DNA from 3 places in the Virgibacillus sp. Bac332 genome. Region 3 is predicted to be linked to each of the others. Evidence: predicted binding sites of a transcription regulator. Region 3 holds the regulator's gene; each other region holds the start of a gene.

Region 1 (3,288 bases), 1.0 Mb from region 3:
ATTTGCATTAGGTTTTCTTCGGTTAGTTCGTTAAATTGAATAATCGCATCGAAGCGGTTAAGAAATTCTGGTTTGAAATATGCCAGAAGATTCTCCATCGTAGATACAGATTCATGGGACTCCCTATTAAAACCAACATTCACTGTTTTAACACCTGTTCCAGCATTGCTCGTCATAATAATTACAGTTTCTTTAAAGCTAACTGTTCTTCCTTGCGAATCCGTTAAATGACCGTCCTCCATAATTTGTAGGAACATGTTTTGTACGTCTGGATGTGCTTTTTCTATTTCATCTAATAGAATAATGGAGTATGGGTTGCGACGTACTTTTTCCGTTAATTGACCCGCTTCTTCATGACCTACATAGCCTGGAGGTGAACCAATGATTTTTGATACAGCATGTTTCTCCATATACTCACTCATATCAAGACGGATTAACGAATCTCTGGAGCCAAATAATTCTTCCGCTAAGGCTTTTGTTAGTTCTGTTTTACCAACACCAGTTGGTCCAACGAAAAGGAAAGAACCAATTGGTCGATAATTTGATTTTAAGCCTGCTCGACTACGACGAATCGCTTTGGCAACTTTATCTACAGCTACATCTTGTCCAATCACTTTTGCACTTAGGTTTTCACCAATGTTTTTCATTTTTTCTTGTTCATCAGCTTGAAGCTTTGTAACAGGTATCCCAGTTTTTTCTTCAACAATCAATTGAATATCGGAAATATCTACATCGATAATTTGTTCTTCATCTTTCGCTTTATCTAGTTGTTTTTGCAACTGTATTTCTTGATATCTTAAATTTGCAGCACGTTCATAATCTTCTCTTTCAGCAGCTTCTTCTTTCTCTTTAATAATTTCTTCTAATCGTTGGTTTATTGTATCAGAGTCTTTCGAAGCATTAGCTAGATTCAAACGTGAACCAACTTCATCCATCAAATCAATCGCTTTATCAGGCAAGTAACGATCTTGAATATATCGTTTTGAAAGTGTTACAAATGCCCGAATAGCTTCATCAGAATAACGAACCTCATGGAATTTCTCATAACGATCCTTAATACCCTGTAATATCTGAACTGCTTCTTCACTTGAAGGTTCTTTTACAATGATGGGCTGTAATCTACGTTCTAGTGCCGCATCTTTCTCAATTTGACGATATTCTTTTAATGTTGTAGCACCAATTAATTGTAATTCACCTCTGGCTAGTGCAGGTTTTAAAATATTTCCTGCATCCATTTGCGAGCTTTCTGCAGTGCCTGCTCCAACTAATAGGTGTATTTCATCAACAAATAAGATAACATCTTGACGTTCTTGTAATTCGTTAATTAATTGTTTCATACGTTCTTCAAATTGACCACGAACACCCGTATTAGCAACAAGTGATGCCACATCTAGCATATAAATTTCTTTATTGATTAATTTTGTAGGCACATCTCCTTCTGTAATTTTAAGTGCCAAGCCTTCTGCAATCGCAGTTTTACCAACACCAGGCTCTCCTATTAATACGGGATTATTTTTATTTCTACGATTTAAAGTTTCAACAACTCGTTTGACTTCTTTATCTCTGCCGATTACCGGATCAATCAAACCAGCCCTTGCTGCATGTGTTACGTTTTTTGCAAGTTGATCAATTAATCCATTACCTCGGTTTCCGTTTTTTTGTTTTGTTCTTGTCCCCATTTTCGGAGATCCATTCGCTTGAAAACCATTCATATGTTCAAATGGGGATTGTGAGAAGAAGTCATTGGAATTCATCATTTGCCCTTGGATTTCACGAAAGCATTCATTACATAGGTGCATTTGCATATGCTGACTATTGATATTCATTGCAACATTAATGCTAGCTTCGTTTTGTTTACAGTTTTGACAAAGCATTTCCATTCCTCCTTAGAAATATGTTTATTGTAATCATTAAAAGTTTGACTTTGACTATATTTGACCTTTGACTATTATTATACTCTGACCTTTTTTGACTTTCAAGCATTTTGATTAATTTTTTTTACGATGCTCACTAGTAACATTCCCACATAAATGAGTTTATAAAACATGGCTATGCGAAGGAACAAAAGCGAAAGCACCCAATTAGAAACGTAGCGACTGGAGCGAGCCAGCGGAGAGAGCTTGCGAGTCAATGATGACTTATCAAAGGGCGATTCGTGAAATCGCCTAGTTTCTGGACAGCTGACTCCTTTTATAATTTCCTAGACTACAAAAAAGAGAGCATATGAGCCCTCTTTAACCATTTCTATTCATTTACCTTGAATTTTTCTCGATTACGTAATTCAACTCTTCTTGTTTTCCCAGAAGTAGTCTTTGGTAATTCATCAATAAATTCAATTTCTCTTGGATATTTATATGGACCAGTTAAAGTTTTAACATGCTCTTGCAACTCCTTGACTAACTCTGACCCTATTGCTTGAGATTGACGTAACACCACAAAGGCTTTTACAATGTTCCCCCGTATTTCATCGGGACTTGCTACAACAGCACATTCTTGGACAGATGGATGCTTAACCAATGCATCCTCTACTTCAAAAGGACCAATTGTATATCCTGAACTAATAATGATATCATCGCTTCTTCCTTCAAACCAGAAATAACCTTCCTCATCCTTAGAAGCCTGATCTCCTGTCACATAGTAATCGCCACGTCTTGACATAGAAGTCCGTTCTGTATCTTGATAATACTCTCGAAACAAGGCTGGGCAATCGAGCTTTACTGCAATATCGCCAATCTCCCCAACTTGAACGGGAATACCATTTTCATCAATAATATCGACCTCATTACCCGGAGTTGGTTTTCCCATTGACCCTGGTCTCACATCCATATTCTTCATAAATCCAAGTAGTAATGTGTTCTCCGTTTGTCCATACCCATCACGAACCGTTACATTAAAATAATGCTGAAATGTATTGATTACCTCCACATTCAATGGCTCACCAGCCGAAACAGCACTATGTAAGGCAGGAAGCTCGTATTCTTCCAAATTGTCGAGTTTCGCCATGATTCGGTATTCCGTAGGTGTGCAGCAAAGTACATTAATTTCTTGTTCCTGCAGTAACTGTAGATATTTTTCCGCGTCAAATTTTCCATGATAAATAAATCCTGTTGCTCCTGAACCTAACACAGATAATAATGGGCTCCAAACCCATTTCTGCCATCCTGGACCAGCTGTTGCCCAAACCTTATCTCCTTCGTTTATTGCTAGCCAGTTTTTTGCAGCTGTTTTCAGATGAGCATATCCCCAGCCATGTGTATGCACTACACCTTTGGGATTGCCAGTTGTTCC
Region 2 (3,288 bases), 1.4 Mb from region 3:
CCGTAAGATATTAATCACTTCTACAGCAACTGTATCTGTATCAAGAGAATTCCCATATGGATCGTGATACCTAATAAATTTGTACAAAATACTATTTTCAGATACATTCACTTTTCCATCACGAATCTCTTCAACGAGTTTCCCTACCCACTTTTCTATACGATTTCTAGCATTCCTTCCTAGCCAATGGGTGGGGCCAATAGCTGCTACTGACTCGAACATTGCCCCTAAATCTTTCGTTACCCCTTTTACTTTATTTGCTGACACGGGTATACTTATCCATTCGCAGGCTGTTCTGCACATAATTTCCTTAACTTCTTCATAAAAAATAACCTTATCCATTTGCACCCATTTATCTACCGCTAACTTCCATTGTTTTCTTATAATTCCAGTCAATCTGTCCAGTTCATTGGAAGACATGATCGACATAAACATTTCCTTACGTTGTCTATGGGCTTGTCCATCTAAAGCCTGAACTCCATTCTTACCGAATAATGTTTGTACTGCCCGATTAGGAGCTGCATCTTTTCTTTTAAATTTCTCGTTGTCATAAAATATTTCTGCTGCTTCTTTACCTCCCATGCAAATCGCTTTTTTTCCAACTAGCCTTGTCTCGAAAATATCACAACTAAAAATTTGACGTCTATTTAAGATATACCTATATCCTTCTCTTATAAGACTTAAAGTATGATCTATTCCTTCTTCTCGAGGTATTTGACTTCTATACGACATATGATCCAACTCCATTTTCGAGTAATGATCTTAATTTTTGTAGATTATCCCCGGTTTATTCGCAAAAATACAAGGACAATCGTTCGTGAAGGTATGACACAGCTTCTACTTATTAAGATTAAAGGTAACTACGCTTGCTTGAATACATGTGCAACTAAGACACACGCAGGAATTAAAAAGACAAGGCTTCCGCGGACTGCACTCGTCCGGCTGTAGTGAAAATCAACTGTATTCCACTATTAACATATAAATTATTCTATATTTAATAGGCTGGATGGTTAATGAAATTGACTTCATTTAAATCTTAATCTGTTTCTAACTGAAAAAATTGCAAAAAATATTGCAAACAAAAAACACGTATAAATCTTGATACTTCAAGATTTATACGTGTTTTATTACTTATTTTATTATCTTCTTCTACGATCATAATTACGCGCCCGGAGGGATTCGAACCCCCGACTCACGGTACCGGAAACCGTTGCTCTATCCCCTGAGCTACGGGCGCATGTACTATTCACTAATTAAGACACATAGAATATTATAACGTCATATTAGTAGGTACACAAGTATTTTTAGTTATCATAGGTTTATTTTTGACAATTATGGGAATGATGGAAGTGTATTTTCATTGGTTACGAGTTAAACTTTTTGTTTGACCTTTTTTGACCTATTAGTTATGATAAATATATCCGATCTAATGGATATTCGAATAGATAAGGGAGGATTTTACATGAATTTAATACCTACAGTTATTGAACAAACAAATCGTGGAGAGCGTGCCTACGATATTTACTCACGCTTACTAAAAGATCGTATCATTATGCTAGGGAGTGCCATCGATGATAATGTGGCAAATTCCATTGTAGCACAATTACTATTCCTTGAAGCAGAGGATCCAGGAAAAGATATCTCGTTATACATTAATTCACCAGGTGGATCTATCACTGCTGGTATGGCTATATATGATACCATGCAATTTATTAAATCTGACGTCTCCACAATCTGCACAGGGATGGCAGCATCTATGGGTGCATTCTTACTTGCAGCAGGTGAAAAAGGGAAACGCTTTGCATTACCAAACAGTGAAGTTATGATTCACCAACCGCTTGGAGGGACACAAGGCCAAGCTACAGACATTGAAATTCACGCACGTAGAATCATCCAAATGCGTGAAAAAATTAATGAAATTCTTTCAGAGCGTACTGGTCAACCAATAGATGTTATCGAGCGAGATACAGATCGCGATAATTTTATGTCAGCTCATAAATCTGTTGAGTATGGTCTGATTGATAAAATAATGGAACGTAAACCAGAATAGTTTTATTCAAAAAATCCCTTTCACAAAAAGAAAGGGATTTTTTATTACTTTTTGGCAACAAAGGAAGTAAGTTGTGACAATGCTGCTTCTTCATCTGCTCCTTCTGCGATCAACGTAATCTGTTCTCCAGTAGTTATCGCTAAGCTCATCAAGCCCATGATACTCTTTGCATTCACTTTTTTACCATTTTTCTCAAGAAATATATGAGATGTATATCGGTTAGCCTCCTGTACAAATTCTGCTGCAGGTCTCGCTTGTAAGCCAGTTGTCAGTTCCACCTTAATTGACCTCTCAACCAAATACCTCATCCTCCCCTTAAATGAAAACGCTATCAAATATTACATAAATAGAACGAAATATGGTGATTCAGTGGAATTTCCCACTGAATCACGAAGGGCTACATTAAACTACAAGATTTTAAATTATCCGTATTATATCATGAATGGTAATCAAATTAAACAATTACTGTAAAACTTCACCTTTTTTAATTTTTTCAGCAAAAGCATCGATTTTTTTCAAGCGATGGTTTACACCTGATTTTGATATTTTACCACTTGTAACTAATTCACCAAGCTCCTTTAGGGAGACATCCTGATGTTTTACACGTAAAACTGCGATTTCCCTGAGTTTTTCCGGTAACTGATCTAAACCAACTGTACGTTCAATTAGGTTAATGTTTTCTATTTGACGAAATGCTGCACCAATCGTTTTATTTAAATTAGCCGTTTCACAATTAACAAGTCGATTAACAGAGTTTCTCATATCACGCACAATTCGTACATCCTCAAACTTAAATAAAGCATTATGTGCACCGATAATGCTAAGAAATTCCGTAATCTTTTCTGCTTCTTTCATATATACGATATATCCATTTTTCCTTTCCAGCTTACGAGCATGTAAATCAAACGCATTAAGTAAATCACAAAGTGCATCATTATGCTCCTGATAAAAGTTAAATACTTCCAAATGATAGGAAGATGTCTCCGGATTATTAATGGAGCCACCTGCAAGAAACGCTCCACGTAAATAGGCACGCTTGCAACAAGATTTTTTTACGTATCTCTCGGATATATTCCTTGTAAAGGTATAGGGCTCTTGCAATATAGTTAAATCCTTTAATAAAGAACGCACATCTTCCTTTAGCCGAACAATATAAACATTATTTTTCTTTAATTTCATTTTTTTGCGTACTAATAACTCTACAGGTAGAGCATATGTTGACTTAATTAATGTATAAA
Region 3 (3,288 bases):
ACCTGTTCCCATGCCGAACACAGAAGTTAAGCTCTCCAGCGCCGATGGTAGTTGGGGCTTTGCCCCTGCAAGAGTAGGACGCCGCCAGGCGAACAAGAAGGAAGACTGAGTGAATTTTTTTACTCAGTCTTTTTTGTAGTCTAGGAGTTAATTAAATTTGATCCTGTGTATAAATATGGGCGTGTTGAGCCGCGTCCACCCGGCTCTAGCACCCAGAAACAAGGTAACTTCACGAATAACCCTAATCTAAGTCATCATCGGCTCGCAAGCTCACCGTGATTCCTTTACCTCCGTTGACTCGCTCCATTTGTTCTTATGTAAAATATTTGGCCAGTAGTATTATGATAAATAGCAAGGTTTAATCATATATATAAGAGAAAAATATAAAAAGATGCCACTATACCTTTTATTTAGATTCATGTAAAATGAAGGGAAAAATGGACAGGGGGGTGCGAAAATTGCAAGCTTTTTTAGACGAATTATTGGGTGATCATTTTTATCTTATTATGTTACGTGTATTAATTGCGTTAGTTCTTTCTGGGTTAATTGGATTTGAAAGAGAAGTAAAGAATCATTCAGCCGGTTTTCGCACACATATCTTAGTTGGGGTCGGAGCCTGTTTAATGATGCTACTTTCCTTATTTGGATTTGAGTCATTTATGGAGTATGATAACGTTCGATTCGATCCTGCGAGAATACCATCCTATGTAATAAGCGGGATAGGTTTTCTGGGAGCAGGAACAATTATTGTTTATGGTGGCGCAATTCGCGGTTTAACAACTGCTGCTTCCATATGGACAGTTGCTGGTATAGGGCTTGTGGTTGGTGCCGGCATGTACGCAGCTGCTGTTTTTACGACATTTATCATTTTACTAAGTTTAATTTTTCTTAATAATTTTGAGCGACTATTTACAAAGGGGGGGACTTCCCACTTAATTGAGATTGTCACCTTACCCGATCTAAAGGTGAATGAGCTTGTTTCAGCGTTGGAAAAATTCGATTTAACCATAAAAAAAGTAGAGATTATTAAAATAGAAAACGACTTGCGAAATATTTTTATTAAAATAGAAAGAAAGCCAGATCTAGATCGAATTTCTTTATTTGAGGAAATTTCTAAAGTAGATCATGTGAAAAATATATCTGAGCTTAAGTAAATGGGGCTGCTAGAAGAACTTTACAACATATAATATGGTGTAAGGTTCTTTTTTTAATAGAAGAAATGATAGAGATCTCGTTCATTCATAGGTTTCGTAATGGTGATTTTTGTCTAGAATAAACATAGAACAAGGTATTTGCATCTTCTCGATTTTGACGTATAATAAAGGTAAAGTCAAAGATAGTCAAAGTCAAAGGATGCAGCTAAAAAGGGGGTGGGCATATGAGTAATATTTCAGATGTGATAGAAAATTATTTAAAACAGATACTTCAGGCTAAAGGAAAAAATGTGATTGAAATTAAACGAAGCGAGATCGCTGATCAATTTCAATGTGTCCCCTCACAGATAAATTATGTGATTAATACGCGCTTTACTGTGGAAAAAGGATATATAGTGGAGAGTAAACGTGGTGGTGGTGGATATATTCGTATTATGCGAGTAATTCATCAAGATAAATCAGAATTAATCAATGAAATAATTGAAATGATTAATCCAACAGTTTCTCAACAAAAATCTGTCGATGTGTTAGAAAGGCTATTGGAAGAAAATCTTATTACAGAACGCGAAGCAAAAATTATGCTGAGTGCTATTGATAGAAATACACTCGCATTTCAATTGCCGTTACGAGATGAAATTCGTGCGCGCATACTTACAACGATGCTGAATACGCTAAAGTATTTGAATAAGTAGGGGGGAATGCAAATGGAATGCCAGGAATGTCATGAACGACCTGCTACACTGCACTTTACACAATTGATTCAGGGACAAAAGATGGAAGTGCATGTATGTAAAGTTTGTGCAAAAGAAAAAGGATATTTGACATATCCAGAAGATGGATATTCATTGCATAATTTACTTTCTGGGCTCTTTAACTTTGATACATCAAATATGGCGGGACCTCAAGGGTCAGCCTATCAGCAAGTAAAAGAGCTACAGTGTCCTAAATGTGAAATGACCTTCTCGGAATTCAAACAAATAGGGAAATTTGGATGTGCGCTTTGCTACGAAACGTTTAATCATCGTCTGGACCCTATTTTCCGACGAGTACATGCTGGTAATACAAAGCATAGCGGAAAAATCCCTAAACGCCAAGGTGGGGATTTGCATAAGAAGAAGCAAGCAGAAGAATTAAAAGTAAAACTAAAAACGCTGGTGGAGAATGAGGAATTTGAAGAGGCTGCTAAAATAAGAGATAAAATTAAAGCGTTAAATCATGCGCAAGATGATTCGGGAGCAGGTGATCATACATGACACTACAGCAATTTATGAATAAGGCTATTAGCCCTTGGATGAGGGAGGAAGGACCAGATAGCGATATTGTACTAAGTAGTCGTATTCGCCTTGCAAGGAACTTTGCAAATATTGCTTATCCAATTCTTGCTGAGCCAAATCAATTAGAAGAAATAAGGAATTTCTTTAAAGAGAAATATGAAAATCAGTCATTTAGCGAGTATAAGAATATTTCCTTTATTTCTATCCGGGACTTATCAGCAGTTGAGAAACGCGTATTAGTAGAAAAACATTTAATCAGCCCATTATTGGCAAAGCACTCAGAGTCAGCTGCAACACTTATTTCTGAGAATGAACAGGTGTCCTTGATGATCAACGAGGAAGATCATATTCGTTTGCAACTGTACTTTCCAGGATTTCAATTATCTAAGGCGTTGCAAAAGGCATTTGAATTTGATGATTGGTTAGAAGAAAAAATTAATTATGCCTTTGATGAAACAAGAGGATACCTTACGAGCTGCCCTACTAATGTAGGTACTGGGATGCGTGCATCTGTCATGATGCATCTACCAGCTCTTGTTTTAACAAAACAAATAAATCGTATGATACCTGCCATTAATCAGTTAGGGCTTGTAGTCCGCGGTATTTATGGAGAAGGTAGTGAAGCGCAAGGTAATATTTTTCAAATATCTAATCAAATTACACTTGGAAAATCAGAAGAAGATATTGTGGAGGATTTACAAAGTGTCGTAAAACAGCTCATAGAGCATGAAAGATATGCTAGAAAACAATTAATGGAGCAATCAAGTGACAAAATGGAGGATAGAATTTATCGTTCCTTTGGTGTTTTGGAATATGCTAGGATCATGGAGTCGAAAGAAGCTGCTAAATGCTTATCTAAT

What was found. Region 3 encodes CtsR, which represses protease genes until heat stress. Its sites were predicted from a motif close to ATGGTCAATAAAGGTCAAACA; they were not measured.
Region 1: a site for CtsR is predicted at 1,956-1,976, ahead of D9782_RS10485 (ATP-dependent Clp protease ATP-binding subunit). Genes of this name have one in related genera too.
Region 2: a site for CtsR is predicted at 1,382-1,402, ahead of clpP (ATP-dependent Clp endopeptidase proteolytic subunit ClpP). Genes of this name have one in related genera too.

What each region holds. Positions count from the first base shown of each region.
Region 1 covers NZ_CP033046.1:2,195,230-2,198,517, reverse strand. Annotated here, with positions in the region: gene D9782_RS10485 (ATP-dependent Clp protease ATP-binding subunit) at 1-1,874, opposite strand, end outside; gene mbcS (acyl-CoA synthetase MbcS) at 2,245-3,288, opposite strand, start outside.
Region 2 covers NZ_CP033046.1:4,289,930-4,293,217, forward strand. Annotated here, with positions in the region: gene D9782_RS21045 (CYP152 family fatty-acid peroxygenase CypC) at 1-732, opposite strand, end outside; tRNA gene D9782_RS21050 (tRNA-Arg) at 1,165-1,237, opposite strand; gene clpP (ATP-dependent Clp endopeptidase proteolytic subunit ClpP) at 1,463-2,050, shown strand; gene D9782_RS21060 (HPr family phosphocarrier protein) at 2,095-2,349, opposite strand; gene whiA (DNA-binding protein WhiA) at 2,513-3,288, opposite strand, start outside.
Region 3 covers NZ_CP033046.1:1,158,366-1,161,653, forward strand. Annotated here, with positions in the region: rRNA gene rrf (5S ribosomal RNA) at 1-90, shown strand, start outside; gene D9782_RS05485 (MgtC/SapB family protein) at 507-1,154, shown strand; gene D9782_RS05490 (CtsR family transcriptional regulator) at 1,379-1,846, shown strand; gene D9782_RS05495 (protein-arginine kinase activator protein McsA) at 1,859-2,407, shown strand; gene D9782_RS05500 (protein-arginine kinase McsB) at 2,404-3,288, shown strand, end outside.